Regions from separate parts of the Sporacetigenium sp. TC11 genome, predicted to be linked through region 1. Evidence: riboswitches for the same ligand, from Rfam matches in the RefSeq annotation. Region 1 holds a riboswitch; each other region holds the start of a gene.
The links. A riboswitch is a leader RNA that binds a small molecule or an ion and turns the genes downstream of it on or off. The one in region 1 is predicted to bind cobalamin.
Positions count from the first base shown of each region.

Region 1 (5,390 bases):
TGTAACATTAACACTAGTCTTTTGTAATATAGTTCCATCTAACCCTTCTACTCTTACAGTCACATTTACAGAATCATTACCTTCTGCACTTACTTTAAAAGGTATGTAAGCAATTTGAGATAGTACTATACTTAGTGCCATAATTAAACTTAAAATGATTTTTTTAATGTCTTTTTTCATTTTTTCTCCCTCCAATTTTTATAATAAATCCCCTTCTTGAATATAAGTAACCTCAAGCCTTCTTTTATATCTAAATAAAACCTTCCTCAATATATCATAAAATATTATTGAAAAAGTAAAGTTACCAAGTCCATGTAAAATATCAAACGTCAAGCTAGATAAATAAGTTACAATAATACTTTCCTTAGTTATAGGTTTTACAAATGTAATTAGGTTCCAAAAGTTCATAATCCAATCAAACATGAAACCAAATGCAAAACATGCTATTGCAAACTTTAAAGGGCTTACATCTTGATTCTTGTTTCCCCAAAATCCGCATATCATACCAATTATTCCCCAGGAAAACATCTGCCAAGGAGTCCATGGACCTTGCCCCAAAAATATATTTGATAAAAATGCAGCTGAGCTTCCAATTAAAAACCCTTGATAAGGTCCAAACACATACCCAGATAATGCGACTAAGAAAGTAACTGGTTGAACATTTGGTATTAATGCAAATATAACCCTTGAAACAGCTGAAAATGCACTTAAAGTAGCTATTATACCTATTTCTTTAGTTCCTAAAGAGCTTTTTTCAAAATAAAAATAACTTAAAAACAATATTGCAAATACACCTAGTGTAAATATAAGTGCAAATCCACTTTGTATATTTTGATTTAATGTAATTCCCATTAAAATTAAAATAACTATAACAGTTAAAATAACATATAATTTTTTCATAATATCCACCTTTAAACCACAGAATTAATATAATTGCAACTAATAAAGTCCATAGCTTCTTCTTCAGTAAATATAGTATTATCTATATTCTTAAATAGTTTATTTAAAGTTGTATTATAATAAATTCCATCACTTAACACTTCTTCTCTATTCCCATCCGCAACTATTTCCCTGTTAAACATAAGTATAAATCTATTGCAATAATTAGATGAAAATTCAACATCATGAGTTATCATCAAAATAGTCGTGCCTTGTTCATTTAGGTTTTTAAGTACTTTGCCTAATTTATTCTTTACTTCTAAATCGAGACCTCTTGTAGGCTCATCTAGTAACAATATCTTAGGATTCATAACCAATATTGAAGCTATAGCCAGTCTTTGTTTTTCTCCACCACTTAAATCTCTTGGATTTTTATCTTTAAGATGATAAATATCGAGATCTTTCAAAGTATTATTTATAATATCTTCATTAAAAGAGTTGAAGTTATCCATAGTAAACTTAAGTTCTTCATATACACTATCCTTTGAAATATATTCACTTGGATCTTGAGAAACATATCCAACTAATCTTGATAACTCTTTTCTATTTGTTTTCTTAACTTCTTTTGAATTTATTTTAATGCTTCCTTTGTATTCCTTAAGTCCTATAATACTTTTAAGTAGTGTGCTTTTTCCTGAGCCATTGGCCCCCATTATAGAAACAAACTCACCATTTAAAATATCAATATTTACATTGTCTAAAACTTGCAGACTATCATAGTAAGCGTTTAACTTCTTTATATTAATAATTGAACTATAGTTTTCTGAGCTTATTTTATCTTTTGCAAATAATAACTCTTCACTAGATTTAGATTTATTATCTATGAATTCATCTTCTAGGTAATCTCTAGCATTTTTAAAATCCTTTGGGAAATAATCTATATTATTTTTCTTAAAAAACCTTAAATAATCTGGCATAAACCCAACCATATTTCCAGAGCACTTATTAAAAAATTCATTTGTACTTTCAAAAACTGTAAGCTTATTATTTTCCATATATCCAATTTTGTCTGCAACATCAAACCATTTATTTACTCTTTGTTCTATTAAAACTATAGACATTCCAAGTTCTGTGTTTATTTTTCTTACTAAGTTAACTATAGATTCTGCAGATGGAGGGTCAAGTTGTGATGTTGGTTCATCTAAGACTATGCACTTTGGCATATATGCTATTGAAGATGCAATTGCAACTTTTTGTTTTTCTCCCCCAGACAATGTATTTATATTTCTATTTGCCAAATGCAGTATATCTGCAAATTGCATAGCTTCCCATACCCTTCTCTTTATAACACCTTCATCTACGCCGATATTTTCTAGGCCAAAGGCTATTTCTCTATGTACCTTATTCATCATAAGCTGTCTTTCAGGATGCTGAAAAACCATGGTTATTTCTTTAGCCCTTTGGCTATGAGACATTTTATTTATATCTTCGCCTTCTATATTTACATATCCTTTAATACTCCCACCATAAAAACTCGGAACAGTTCCAACTATAGCCTTTGCCAAAGTTGATTTTCCTGAACCTGATTTTCCTGTAACTAACATTATCTCACCTTTATTTAATTTAAGGTTTATATTGTCTAAAGTTAGTTTATCTTCTAGAGGATACTTATAACTTAAATCTTTAATTTCTATATAAGCCAATCTAATCCTCCTCCCCATACAATATCATTGAAGTTGTTATAAACACTATAATTGCAAATATTGATGCAGTTGCATAATTAAATATATTTGTTAAATAAATTCCATCATATACATTAAAACCTATACGGTTTAAATACATTCCTATACAATAAGTTATTAAGAGAACTACTGACGAAAATATAATTAAAAAATCAAATTTATTGAATTTTTGCCTTTCATAAATACTTCTATTACTACTTAAAAATCCTCTAACATATGCAGCTTCACTTATTTCAAAGGAACTTTCTAAGGAATTATCTAGTAAAATTGAAAAAACAGGTACATAACTTTTTGATTTTTCCTTAGAACTCTTGTTATCAAAGTTCACTCCTCTTACTGTATATACATCTTTTAGGCTATTAAACCTTTTTTTAAGATCTGGAACAAGTTTGAATCCTATCATAAGCATAAGAGTCGACTTTGGCATTTTAGTAGAAAAATAAGATACAGCTTTATCTGAATCTATCATAAAATCAAATGCCATAAAAATATAAGTTATTGATAATAACTTAAAAGCCATTGTTACTGAGTATATAATAGATTCTAATGTAATTTTTCTGCTCATTATATAAAATAAAATTGTCTTCCCTTGGCTTACAAAGAAGACATTTATAATTGTAATAACAATTACAAAAGGTATAAAATATAAAATTCCCATTTTTAATTTTTTGGTGTTCTTTGTAGATATAAACAAAGATATTAATAAAGTATATACGGCAATAAGTATAGCAGGATTATCATTTGAAAAAACCATTATTAGTATAGATAAAAATAATACTATAGGTGTGATAATGTGAACGTTTCCGAATCTTCCGTCATTTTTCAATAAAATTCCCCCTTGAATATAAAATTCGCTTCACTCATGTCGCCAACGACCTTGAAAAGCAGATCCGTTGCTCAATAAAAATAGCCCATTAACTGCGAGAGTTAATGGGCTAAGCATAATGTCTAATTAAAGGCAAGACCTAACACACTCTGTATCTTCCGCAGAGTTAAGTGTTAAAAACATAGGCAGGCCTTCTGACTTGAGTATCATAGCTTTTACACGCCTTCCCAGATTGTTCCAGTGGCATAAGTGCAAAACTCCTCTCTTACAGCGGCGGGACCGTTCAGGAATTTCACCTGATTTCCTTTTAATAAAACTAATTAACCTATATGTATTTTATTTAGTTTAAAACATTTTCTTATATAAAAATTATATCAAATATAGTGTATAATTTCAACAAACTTTATTTATTAAGCAAGTATTTCTCTTGGTTTTCCTAGATAGTATCCCTGCCCATAGTCTGCTCCAAGATTTATCAATACATCTAACTCTTCCTTAGTTTCTATACCCTCACATATAATTTTTGCCCCTATAAACTTACTAAACTCAACTACTGTTCTTACAAGTTCCTTTTTATTACTACTCTTATCTATATCTCTTATGAAGTTCATGTCTATTTTAATAAAGTGAGAAGGTACAGATATAAGTAAATTATTATTTGAATATCCTGATCCATAATCATCTATTGCAAGCTTTACGCCAAAATGTCTTATTTGTTCAAAAGAATTATGTAATTTTTTCATATCGTCAATGCGAACATTCTCCGTTAGTTCTAAAACTATATTTTTTCTAATATCTGGTTCTATTTTTTGTAATAAATCAAATACTTCATCTGTATTTTGTTTTAGAAACACAGGATCTATATTTATAAATAGATTTTTATCTTTTATTTCAAATTGTTTAAAAGAGGTTACTGCATTTTGAACTGCTAATAAAATGAATTTTTGTACGAATTTAAACTTATAAACATCATCTATTACTTCCTTAATGTTTTTATACCTATTATTATTTGTTCTTGATAAACTTTCATACCCATAAGTAGTTCCAGTTTTTAAATCTACTATAGGTTGATATACACAATACAATTGATTGTTGTCTAGTAATTTTTTTATATTAAGCATTCCAATTATCCTTTTTCTGAATATAAAATAAGCTATTACTAATTCTATTAATATTAATATTATAATGTCCATACTACTTTCCATCTATAAAATCCTCCACAACACACATGCAATTTATTAGCCAGTATATATATTCCTCAATTCGACATTTCAAAACATTTTATAAGATTAAACCCCCTAATTCTATTTTAATACATAACACAAAATTTATAAATAACTTCTGTAAATAATACATTTATTTTTTAAGCTATGTTTTAATATAGTGTTGAAATTAAGTATATATTATGAAATAAATGTAATTACAATTAATTAAATTACTTTATACAAAAGCAAAATAGCAATTAAATGAAAGATACCACCTATAATAATCAACCATATTGCTCTAGAGTATTTTTTTATAAGTTTATCCGTGACTAATTTACCTGGTTTAGTTGCTTTTTTCGATTTTTTAATATCTAAAAACGCAATGCTGTAAAAATAAAGTGATAGCATTGCAAAAATTATTCTTAATATATCTCTTATATCCATTTTGTACCCCCTAAGCTATTTAATAATCTAATATGTTACCATACTATACAACTATGAAATAACAACTGATTAAACTATATATTAAATATATCATCATATACAACTATATTAAATCTATTTATTCGTTTTAGAATTTCAATATTAATTTAAAACATAACCTAATAGAAAAAGACCGTATATAAAGATTAACAGGTTTACTTTTGAGGTGCAAAGTATAAAATCGCATTCAAAACCTCAACCAAAATCACAATAGAAATCACGTAAAAAAGGGTGTGTTTTTTAACTAAAAACGCA
Region 1 covers NZ_JBYVNY010000002.1:299,001-304,390, reverse strand. Annotated here, with positions in the region: gene ACUSRV_RS04410 (DUF4430 domain-containing protein) at 1-180, opposite strand, end outside; gene ACUSRV_RS04405 (ECF transporter S component) at 199-900, opposite strand; gene ACUSRV_RS04400 (ABC transporter ATP-binding protein) at 912-2,582, opposite strand; gene ACUSRV_RS04395 (energy-coupling factor transporter transmembrane component T) at 2,584-3,447, opposite strand; cobalamin riboswitch at 3,615-3,791, opposite strand; gene ACUSRV_RS04390 (EAL domain-containing protein) at 3,858-4,652, opposite strand; gene ACUSRV_RS04385 (hypothetical protein) at 4,878-5,096, opposite strand.

Region 2 (5,390 bases), on a different contig from region 1:
AAGTTATCTAAAGAAAAGAATCTAGAAATAATAATAAATAATGATTTAAAAGAAATAAATTTTGGTGATTTCGAAGGAAAAACATTTAAAGAAATAGAGAGTAGCTATAGTGGAGAATTTAATAACATGCTAAAATTAGGCTTTGATTACAAATATCCTAATGGGGAAAGTTTGATAGAGTTTCATAATAGAATATCATTGTATATAGAAAATATTATAAAAGAAAATGGAGATAAATCTATACTAATATGTACTCATGCAGGGGTTATAAGGTGTATACTATCCCATTTGTTATCGAAAGGCCATGAATATCATTGGAATTTCAAAATAGATAATTGCTCTGTTAGTATAATAGAAATTGAAAATAATTTTGCAGTGATACATAAGCTGAATAATACTGATCATCTGAGATAAATGTAGGTTGTGAATTTTTTATAGGAGGAATATTTATGAAAACAAAAAAGATTACTTTAGTGGCACTATTTATAGCGTTAAGTTTTATAGGTTCAAATATAAAGATAGTTTCAAGTATAGCTTTTGATTCTATGCCTGGATTTTTAATATCAATTATGTTAGGACCTATTTACGGGGCTATAGTTGGATTATTAGGGCATTTATTGACAGCACTTACAAGCGGATTCCCTATGACAATCCCTATACATTTAATAATAGGTATTTTTATGGCAATAACGATTTATGTCTTTGGGGTATCTTATAGAATTTTAAAAGATAAAAATAAATTATTATCATGGCTAGTGCCAACTTTATTAGGAGTTACCATTAATGGTCCTGTTACAGTTTATTTTTTAATCAATGTCATTAATGTACCTGGACTAGCATATGCTATAGTTCCGATATTATCTTTAGCTGCTTTAGCTAACATAATAGTAGCTATAGTTATATACAGCGCGATACCAAAAAGATCATTGGCGGAGTTTAAACAGAGGTAGGTAATTTATATGAATGTAAAGAAGGTTAGAGACTTAACATTAGTCTCTATAGACAATGAAAAAACAATGGTAATATCTTGTGATAGTTGTGGTGGAATAGGTTTAAAAAGTGGAGATTCATTTAAATGCCCTCCGTTTCACGTAGGAAAATATACGGCCAAAGTTGCCTTACTTGAAGTGCTTTGTAGTGGCGCAGATGTAGTATGTATTACAAATGCAGTTTGCAATGAGATGAGTCATACAGGAGAAGAAATAATAAAAGGAATAAAAGAAGAACTTAAAGTTTTAAATATAGACAATGTTACACTTACAGGAAGCACAGAGGAAAATATCAATACAAATTCAACCGCTGTAGGTGTAACGGTAATAGGTATAGTAGAAAATGATAAATTAAAGGTAAATAATGTAAATTGTAATTGCACATTAATTAGTGTAGGAATTCCAAAAGTAGGGAATGAGATAAATTTAGATAATGATAAAGAAATTGCTAGTTATGAAGATCTTAACATTTTATTAAACATAGAAGGAATTTTGGAAATAGTACCTGTTGGTTCAAAGGGAATAAGATATGAATGCGAACAATTAGCTATAAGCAATAATTTAAATCTAGAAATCAATAAAGATACTACTGTAGATTTATACAAAACAGCAGGTCCAGGTACGGTTTTAATAGCTGCAATAAAAGATAATTATTTAGAAGAGATTAAAAAAATGAAAAACTTAAATTTTATAGGAAAGCTGCTAAAAAAATAGATTAATTACTGTAAAAAGGCTTAGATCTCCCCTATCTTACGATAAGGAAGGAGATTTAAGCCTTTTTAATTAAATGGTAATTGAGGAATTAAGGCATTAATTATATGAAGATTATAATATAGAATTAGTAAAAATTTACTAATATGTTGAATGTTACAACTTTGTATGTTAGAATGAAATTGTTAAAAACTTAATAAATCTGAACTAGGTTCTTATATAGATTAATAGGGAAAGAGGTGTAATACCTCTGCAGCCCCCGCTACTGTAAAGCAGACGAAACCTTATTTTAGCCACTATGATTTATATCATGGGAAGGTAAGGAAGTAGATTGAAGCTAAGCCAGGAGACCTGCCTAATTCACTAGTAGTAAGCCTTCGGGGTGAAGGGTGGAGCTATAGTCTATAATCGTAAGTAGTTTATATGCTATAAACAAATCCTAACCAATAAAGGTTAGGATTTTTTTTATATAAAGGGGGAAATCGCATGAGTAAATCAATAATGTTTCAGGGAACAGGTTCTGGAGTAGGTAAAAGTCTATTGACTGCGGCATTTTGTAGAATATTTAAGCAAGATGGGAAAAGTGTTATACCTTTTAAATCACAAAATATGGCTCTAAATTCTTATATAACAAAAGAAGGATTGGAAATGGGTAGAGCTCAAGTTTTTCAAGCTGAAGCAGCATACCTTGAACCACATGTAAATATGAATCCTATACTTCTAAAACCTACCACTAATAAAAAGTCTCAAGTAATAATTAATGGTAAAGTATATAAAAGTATGAGCGCAGTAGAATACCATGATTTCAAACCAGAGTTAAAAGATATGATAAAAGGCATATATAAAGATATAAGCTCTAATCACGATGTCGTTGTCATAGAAGGTGCTGGTAGTCCAGCAGAAATAAACCTTAGAGAAAATGATATAGTTAATATGGGAATGGCTGAAATATCAGACTCACCAGTAGTACTTATTGGAGATATTGATAGAGGGGGCGTTTTTGCATCTTTAGCTGGAACTATGTTACTTTTAACTGAAGAAGAAAGAAAAAGGGTAAAGGGAGTAATTATAAATAAGTTTAGAGGGGATATAAAAATTTTAGAACCTGGAATAAAAATGCTAGAAGATATAATAAAGGTGCCTGTTTTAGGAGTTATACCATACAGTATTTTAAATATAGAAGATGAAGATAGCTTGGCAGATAGATTTAGAATGAAACAAGAAAAAGGGGATAAAGCTATTGATATAGAGGTTTTATATTTACCTCATGTGTCAAACTTTACTGATATGAATGTATTTGAAACTCAGGAAGACGTTAACCTAAGATATGTTATGAGGGGAGAATCTATAGGAAATCCCGACATTCTTATAATTCCTGGAAGTAAAAACACTATAGAAGATCTTATATATATAAAAGAAAGTGGCCTTGAAAAACAAATAATAGAATTACATAAAAAAGGAAAGTTAATATTTGGAGTATGTGGCGGATACCAAATGTTAGGTAAGAAGCTATATGATCCACAGGGGATAGAATGTGGAGTTAAAGAAATAAATGGAATAGGGCTATTAGATATAGAAACTACATTTGAAGGAGAAAAGGTAACAGCCCAAGTAGAAGCTATTATAGAAGAAGATATAAACGGGTATTTAAATGGATTAAATGGAATTAAGATAGAAGGATATGAAATACACATGGGAAGAAGTACAAAGTCAAATGAATGTAACTACTTAAATACCATAACTAAGCGATTAGAAGAAAATGTAAATGTTTTAGAAGGAGCGATAAATAAAGATGGAAATGTAGTAGGAACTTATATACATGGAATATTTGACAACATAAATTTTACTAGGGCATTACTTAATAACATTAGAGACAAAAAAGGACTTGATAGAGTAGAAAGTAATGTCTCTTCTTTTAAGGAATTTAAAGATATTGAATATGATAAATTAGCAAATATAGTTAGAGCTCATACTGATATGGATAAAATATATGAAATAATTAACTCCTAGGGGGTAAGGTATGAAAAAAATACTAATAGGTGGAACTAATAGTGGTGTTGGAAAAACTACTATATCAATAGGTATAATGAAAGCTTTAAAAAATAGAGGATTAAATGTTCAGCCATATAAAGTTGGACCAGATTATATAGATACGACCTACCATACATTTGTAACAAATAGAGAATCTAGAAATTTAGATTCTTATATGCTAGAAGATGAAATCATAAAGTATTTGTTTAATAAAAATTCAATTAATACTGATATATCTATTGTAGAAGGAGTTATGGGGCTTTATGATGGATACGAAGTGGATATAAACTCATGTACTAGCTCATATACATCAAAGATTCTAAAATGTCCTGTAATTTTAGTAATAGATGGAAAGGCAATGGCAACATCTAGTGCAGCAATGGTGCTAGGATATAAAGAGTTAGATAAAGATGTAAATATCAAGGGTGTAATAGCAAACAATGTTTCATCTGAAAGTCACTTTCAAATTATAAAAGAATCCATCGAAAAGTATTGTGGCATAGAAGTTCTAGGATATTTGCCTAAAAATAAAGACTTTTCTTTGCCATCTAGACATTTAGGCCTTGTACCTAGTATAGAAATGAATGAGTTAAATGAAAAATTTGATAAACTTGCAGATTTAATAGAAAAACACATAAACCTAGATAGGTTAATAGAAATATCCGAATCTCAACCGATATATAGCGATTTTAAATTAAATATTCCGAAGTTTAATGATTTAAAATTAGCATTAGCATATGATAAGGCTTTTAATTTTTATTATCAAGATAATATAGATTTATTAGAAGATATGGGAGTTAATATTATAAAATTTAGTCCCTTATATGACAAGAAACTACCTAGTTGTGACTGTGTATATATAGGAGGAGGTTTTCCAGAGATATTTGCTAAAGAGTTACAAGAAAATATTAATATGAGAAAAGCTATAGAAGACGCTTATAACAAAAATATACCTATATACGCGGAATGTGGAGGACTAATGTATTTAGGAGACAAGCTAATAGACCAAGATAATGAAGAGTTCAATATGGTAGGTATATTTAATGGGAAAAGTGTAATGACTAAATCTTTAAAAAGATTTGGATATTGTGTTGGAGAAGCTTTGGAGGATACTGTTTTATCACAAAAAGGAGATAAAATAAAGGGTCATGAATTTCATCATTCAGAGTTTATAAGTGATGAAAAATGCGTTTATTTAATGAAAAAAGAAAAATCAGGGATAGTTTCACATAATTGGATGGGAGGCTATAGTAAAAATAATACATTAGCTACATATTTACATACTCATTTTTACAGCAACTTAAATACTGTGATAAATTTTTTGGGAAAAGGGATATAGTAATATGGCCTTAATAAGTATATTCATAGGATATATATTAGATTTAATAATAGGAGATCCATATTCATTTCCTCATCCAGTTAGATTTATAGGAAAGTTAATTAAATTTTTAGAGGACAAAATAAGAAGATTAGCTAAAAATAAGAGAACTTTAAGAATTGGTGGTTTTTTTCTTTGGATTATAACAGTTGGAACTACTTATATAATTACATACTTAATAATAAAATTAAGCAGTATTAATATTTATTTACTAACAATAATAAATTCAATTTTAATATATACAACACTTTCAACTAAATGTTTAAAAGATGAAGCTATAA
Region 2 covers NZ_JBYVNY010000017.1:3,089-8,478, forward strand. Annotated here, with positions in the region: gene ACUSRV_RS16320 (histidine phosphatase family protein) at 1-414, shown strand, start outside; gene ACUSRV_RS16325 (ECF transporter S component) at 450-950, shown strand; gene ACUSRV_RS16330 (AIR synthase related protein) at 960-1,703, shown strand; cobalamin riboswitch at 1,893-2,073, shown strand; gene ACUSRV_RS16335 (cobyric acid synthase) at 2,187-3,710, shown strand; gene ACUSRV_RS16340 (cobyrinic acid a,c-diamide synthase CobB) at 3,721-5,070, shown strand; gene cbiB (adenosylcobinamide-phosphate synthase CbiB) at 5,075-5,390, shown strand, end outside.
Region 2: linked by a shared signal. The riboswitch ahead of ACUSRV_RS16335 (cobyric acid synthase) and the one ahead of ACUSRV_RS04395 (energy-coupling factor transporter transmembrane component T) in region 1 are both predicted to bind cobalamin.

Region 3 (5,390 bases), on a different contig from region 1:
AATTAAAAGAAGAAATAGAAGAACTAAAAGATTTGGGAATTCAACATGTATTATTATTCGGTGTACCAGACGAAAAGGATGAATACGGAAAAGAAGCTTACAATGATAATGGAATAGTTCAAAAAGGCATAAGAGAAATAAAGTCAATATGTCCAGAAATGTATGTTGTGACAGACATATGTATGTGTCAATATACAAGTCATGGTCACTGTGGAATACTTACAAGATGTGGGCATGTAGATAATGATCAAACTTTAGAGTATTTATCTAAAATAGCAATAAGTCATGCTAAAGCTGGAGCTGATATGGTTGCTCCATCAGATATGATGGATGGAAGAATTGAATCTATGAGAGAAGCATTAGATATATCTGGATTTGAAAATGTATCTATAATGTCATATAGTGCAAAATATGCATCTAATTTCTATGGACCTTTTAGAGAGGCAGCTCATTCAACTCCATCATTTGGAGATAGAAAAACTTATCAAATGGATCCAGCTAATACAAATGAAGCTTTAATGGAAGTAGAGTTAGATATACAGGAAGGTGCAGATATAGTAATGGTAAAACCTGCATTATCTTATTTAGATGTTATAAGAAGGGTTAAAGATAACTTTAATATGCCAGTAGCAGCATACAATGTTAGTGGGGAATATTCTATGCTTAAATTAGCTATTAAAAATGGCTTATTAAACGAAGGCGCTATATATGAAAGTGTATTATCTATAAAAAGAGCTGGAGCAGATATAATAATAACATATTTTGCAAAGGATTTAGCTAAAATGCTTAGGGGGTAGTACATATGAATAATGAAAAATCTAAGGAGATATACGATGAAGCTATAAAGTATATACCTGGTGGAGTTAATAGCCCTGTTAGAGCTTTTAAATCAGTGGGATTAGATCCTATATTTATAGATAAAGCCCATGGATCTAGAATATATGATGTAGATGGAAATGAATATATAGATTATATATGTTCATGGGGGCCCCTTATGTTAGGTCATAGTCCAGAAGATATAGTAACTGGAATAGAAGACATAGTAAGAAAAGGAACAAGTTATGGAGTACCGACTGAAATAGAAGTAAAAATGGCTAAGCTTATAGTAGAATCTTATCAAGCTATAGATCAGGTTAGAATGGTTAACTCTGGAACAGAAGCTACTATGAGTGCACTTAGAGTTGCTAGAGCATATACGAATAGAAATAAAATATTAAAATTTGAAGGGTGCTATCATGGACATTCTGATGCATTATTAGTTAAATCAGGTTCAGGGACAATAACTTATGGTGTTCCTACAAGTCCGGGTGTTCCAAATGATGTAGTTAAGGATACATTAGTATGTAGATACAATGATGTAAAAGCTGTAGAGGATATATTTAAGGAACATGGTAGTGATATAGCAGCTGTTATAGTAGAAACAGTGGCAGGAAATATGGGAGTCGTACCAGGTAAAAAGGAGTTTTTACAATATCTTAGAGATATAACAAATGAGTATAGTAGTGTGCTTATATTTGATGAAGTTATAACTGGATTTAGACTTGCGTATGGAAGCTCTAGTGAATATTTTGGCATAAACCCAGACATGGCGTGTTTTGGTAAAATAATAGGGGCAGGACTTCCTGTAGGAGCTTATGGTGGTAAAAAAGAAATAATGAGTATGGTATCACCAGTAGGACCTGTATATCAAGCAGGTACACTATCTGGAAACCCACTAGCTATGTACATGGGATATAAAAATTTAACTATATTAAGAGATAATGAAGAAATCTATAAAGAGTTAGAAAGAAAGGCAATAAAGCTTGAAGAAGGCCTAAAGGAAAATATTAAAAATTTAGGGCTAGAATATACTGTAAATAGAGCAGGATCTCTAGTATGCTTATTCTTTGCCAAAGGGCCTATAGATAATTATGATGATGTAAAGAATTGTGACGTAAATAAATTTAATATTTATTTTAAAGAATTACTAGAAAGAGGAGTATTACTTGCTCCGACGCAATTTGAAGCTATGTTTTTATCAAACGCACATACTGATGAAGATATAGAATATACTATAAAAGCAAGTTATGAGGCTTTAAAGGTTGCCCATAATATATAGGGGATAGTGTTTTCCTAGGCATGTTGAATTATGACATTAGATATGTTAAAATAAAATTATGAAAATTTTATAGTTAATAAATTAGGTTCTAGAAAAGATTAAATGGGAAAGAGGTAAAAGTCCTCTGCAGCCCCCGCTACTGTAAGGTTGACGAACCCTTATTTAACCACTATGATTCTATATCATGGGAAGGTGAGGAAGTAGATTGATACCAAGCCAGGAGACCTACCTAATTTATATTAAAGTAAGGTCTTCGGGGTGAAGGGTGTAACTTTAGGCAGGAATAATTGACATATTACTGTGTAAATTACAAATCCTAACCCTCATGGGTTAGGATTTTTTTATAGGAGTGATAACATGTACTATCCAATGATGGTAAACATAGAGGATAAAAGGATAACAGTAATAGGTGGGGGAAAAGTAGCCTATAGGAAAGTAAAAAACTTTATATCATTTGGATATACAGTTGAGGTTATAGCTCCAGATGTAATAGAAGAATTTAAAAATATAGAAAATAAGATAATTTTAACAACTGATTTTTATAAAGAAGACTATATAAAAAACAGCTTTATTGTGGTGGCATCTACAGATAATAAAGATTTAAATCAACAAATAGGTTTATATTGCAAAGAGAACAATAAATTATGCAATGTTGTCGATAACCCTAGTTTATCTAGCTACATAGTTCCTTCAGTAGTTAAAAGAGGAGATTTAATAATAAGTATATCGACGGGTGGGAAAAGCCCTTCTCTTTCAGCTAAGATAAAAAATGATTTAGAAGAGCGATATAATGACGACTATGAAGAGTATGTAAATTTATTAGGAAGTACAAGAAATAAAGTTTTAGAAAAATATGAAGATAAAGTTGAGAAAAGAAAGATACTGAATAGTTTAATATCTATGAATTTAGAAGAGCTTAGAAATCTAGATATTTAAGCAGGGGGAGATATAATGAATAAGGCTATACTAGTAGTAAGTTTTGGGACAAGTTATCACGAAACGAGAAAAAAGACTATAGAGGCTTGTGAAAATAAAATAAGAGAAACTTTTGCTGAATATGATGTATTCAGAGCATTTACATCTAATATGATAATAAAGAAGTTGGCAGATAGAGATAAGATACATATAGATAATCCAGTTGAAGCTTTACAAAAGTTATATGAAAAAGGATATAAAGAAGTCATAGTTCAAACTCTTCACATAATAAATGGAGAAGAATTTGATAAACTTAAAGACCAAGTTAAATTATTCGAATGTAAATTTGAAAAATTAGCATTAGGAAAACCGTTACTCACAACTATAGATGACTATAAAAAAACTATAAATGCTTTAAAATTGCAAATGCCTACTGTAAAAGAAAATGAGGCAGTAGTTCTTATGGGTCATGGTACATTCCATGAAGCTCACTCATCTTATCCTTGTTTAAACTATATGTTAGAAGAGACTAATATAAACGCTTATGTTGGAACTGTTGAAGGATATCCTGAGTTAGAAAATGTTATAACTAGGTTAAGAAAAAACAATATATCTAAGGCTATACTAATGCCGTTTATGTTAGTAGCAGGAGATCATGCAATAAATGATATGGCTTCAGATGAGGAAGACTCTTGGAAAAGCATATTGGAAAGAGAAGGATTCGATGTAGAAGTATATCTTAAGGGTCTAGGAGAAAATCCAGAAATACAAGATATATTTGTATCTCATATAACTGATTTAACAAAAGAAGAAGTAATATCAAATATTTAATTTAGGGGGAAATACTTATGACAAAGTTTTATGGAATAGGAACAGGACCAGGAGATAGTTCATTGCTTACAATAAAAGCAGTAGATACTTTGAAAAAGCTAGACATATTATATACACCAGAAGCACAAAAAGAAGGTAAAAGTTTAGCTTTATCTATAGTAGAACCGTATCTTAACGGTGAAATAGAAATTAAACAAAAGCATTTTCCAATGAGCTTTAATAGCGTAGAAAAAATAGATGCATGGGACGATATTGCAAAAGAAATACAAAGAGATGTTGAAGATGGCAAAAACGTAGGTTTTATAACTTTAGGAGATCCTATGATATACAGTACATATGTTTATATAATGGAAAGATTAATAAGTAATATTGAGGTAGAAACTATACCTGGAATATCTTCTTTCTCAAATATAGCATCAAATCAAAATTTCCCATTGGTTATGGATAAAGAGCCTCTTATAATAATTCCATGCACTACAGATGAAGAAAAGATAGATTATGCATTAGAAAATTATAGCTCTATAGTTCTTATGAAAGTATATAAAAATTTTGAGCAAATAATAGATAAAATAGAAAAAAATAATCTTATGGATCATGCTATTTTAGTTAGTAACTCATCATTAGGAAGTGAAAAAGTATACAAAAACTTAAGAGAGATAGATCTTAGTAAAAAAGTATCTTATTTTTCAACTATTCTAATAAATAAAGAGCAGAAAGTGTCGTAGTATATGACACTTTTGGTCTTAGGGGGATAAAGGTATGAAAGATTTAAAACTGGGGCTAATAGCAGGATTGTTATTGGTATTCTTAAATCCTACAAATTCATCAGCTATGCACATAATGGAAGGGTTTTTACCATTTAAATGGTCACTAATATGGTCAATTATATTTATACCTTTTTTTATAAAAGGATTAAAAAATCTTAAATCAATATTTAAAAATGATCCAAATAAAAAGCTATTAATAGCACTAGTAGGAGCATTTGTATTCGTACTGTCAGCTTTAAAGATACCATCTATAACAGGAAGTAGTTCTCATCCAACTGGAGTAGGTCTTGGAGCTATACTTTTTGGACCAGGTGTTATGTCTGTAGTAGGAACAATAGTGCTTTTATTTCAAGCGTTATTATTAGCACATGGAGGTATAACAACTTTAGGGGCAAATGCATTTTCTATGGCTGTAGTAGGTCCTATAATATCTTATTTAATATTTAAATTTATGAAAAAAAGAAACTTAAAAATTGCTACATGTGTATTTACATCAGCAGCTATAGGAGATTTAGCTACATATATAATGACCTCTATACAATTAGCCTTAGCATTTCCAGATCCTAATGGAGGTATAATAGTATCTTTAATTAAATTCTTATCTATATTTTGTTTAACTCAAATACCTATAGCAATAGCAGAAGGTATATTGACAACTGTAGTGTATAACTTACTATTACAGAATAAGGTAGAAGGAATGATTGGAGATGAATATAAATATGAAACAGAGATTAATGAGTAATAATATAATTTTAGTTATAATAGCAATTTTACTTATA
Region 3 covers NZ_JBYVNY010000017.1:21,068-26,457, forward strand. Annotated here, with positions in the region: gene hemB (porphobilinogen synthase) at 1-797, shown strand, start outside; gene hemL (glutamate-1-semialdehyde 2,1-aminomutase) at 803-2,098, shown strand; cobalamin riboswitch at 2,165-2,345, shown strand; gene ACUSRV_RS16425 (precorrin-2 dehydrogenase/sirohydrochlorin ferrochelatase family protein) at 2,456-3,034, shown strand; gene ACUSRV_RS16430 (sirohydrochlorin cobaltochelatase) at 3,050-3,844, shown strand; gene ACUSRV_RS16435 (cobalt-factor II C(20)-methyltransferase) at 3,862-4,569, shown strand; gene ACUSRV_RS16440 (energy-coupling factor ABC transporter permease) at 4,604-5,353, shown strand; gene ACUSRV_RS16445 (energy-coupling factor ABC transporter substrate-binding protein) at 5,331-5,390, shown strand, end outside.
Region 3: linked by a shared signal. The riboswitch ahead of ACUSRV_RS16425 (precorrin-2 dehydrogenase/sirohydrochlorin ferrochelatase family protein) and the one ahead of ACUSRV_RS04395 (energy-coupling factor transporter transmembrane component T) in region 1 are both predicted to bind cobalamin.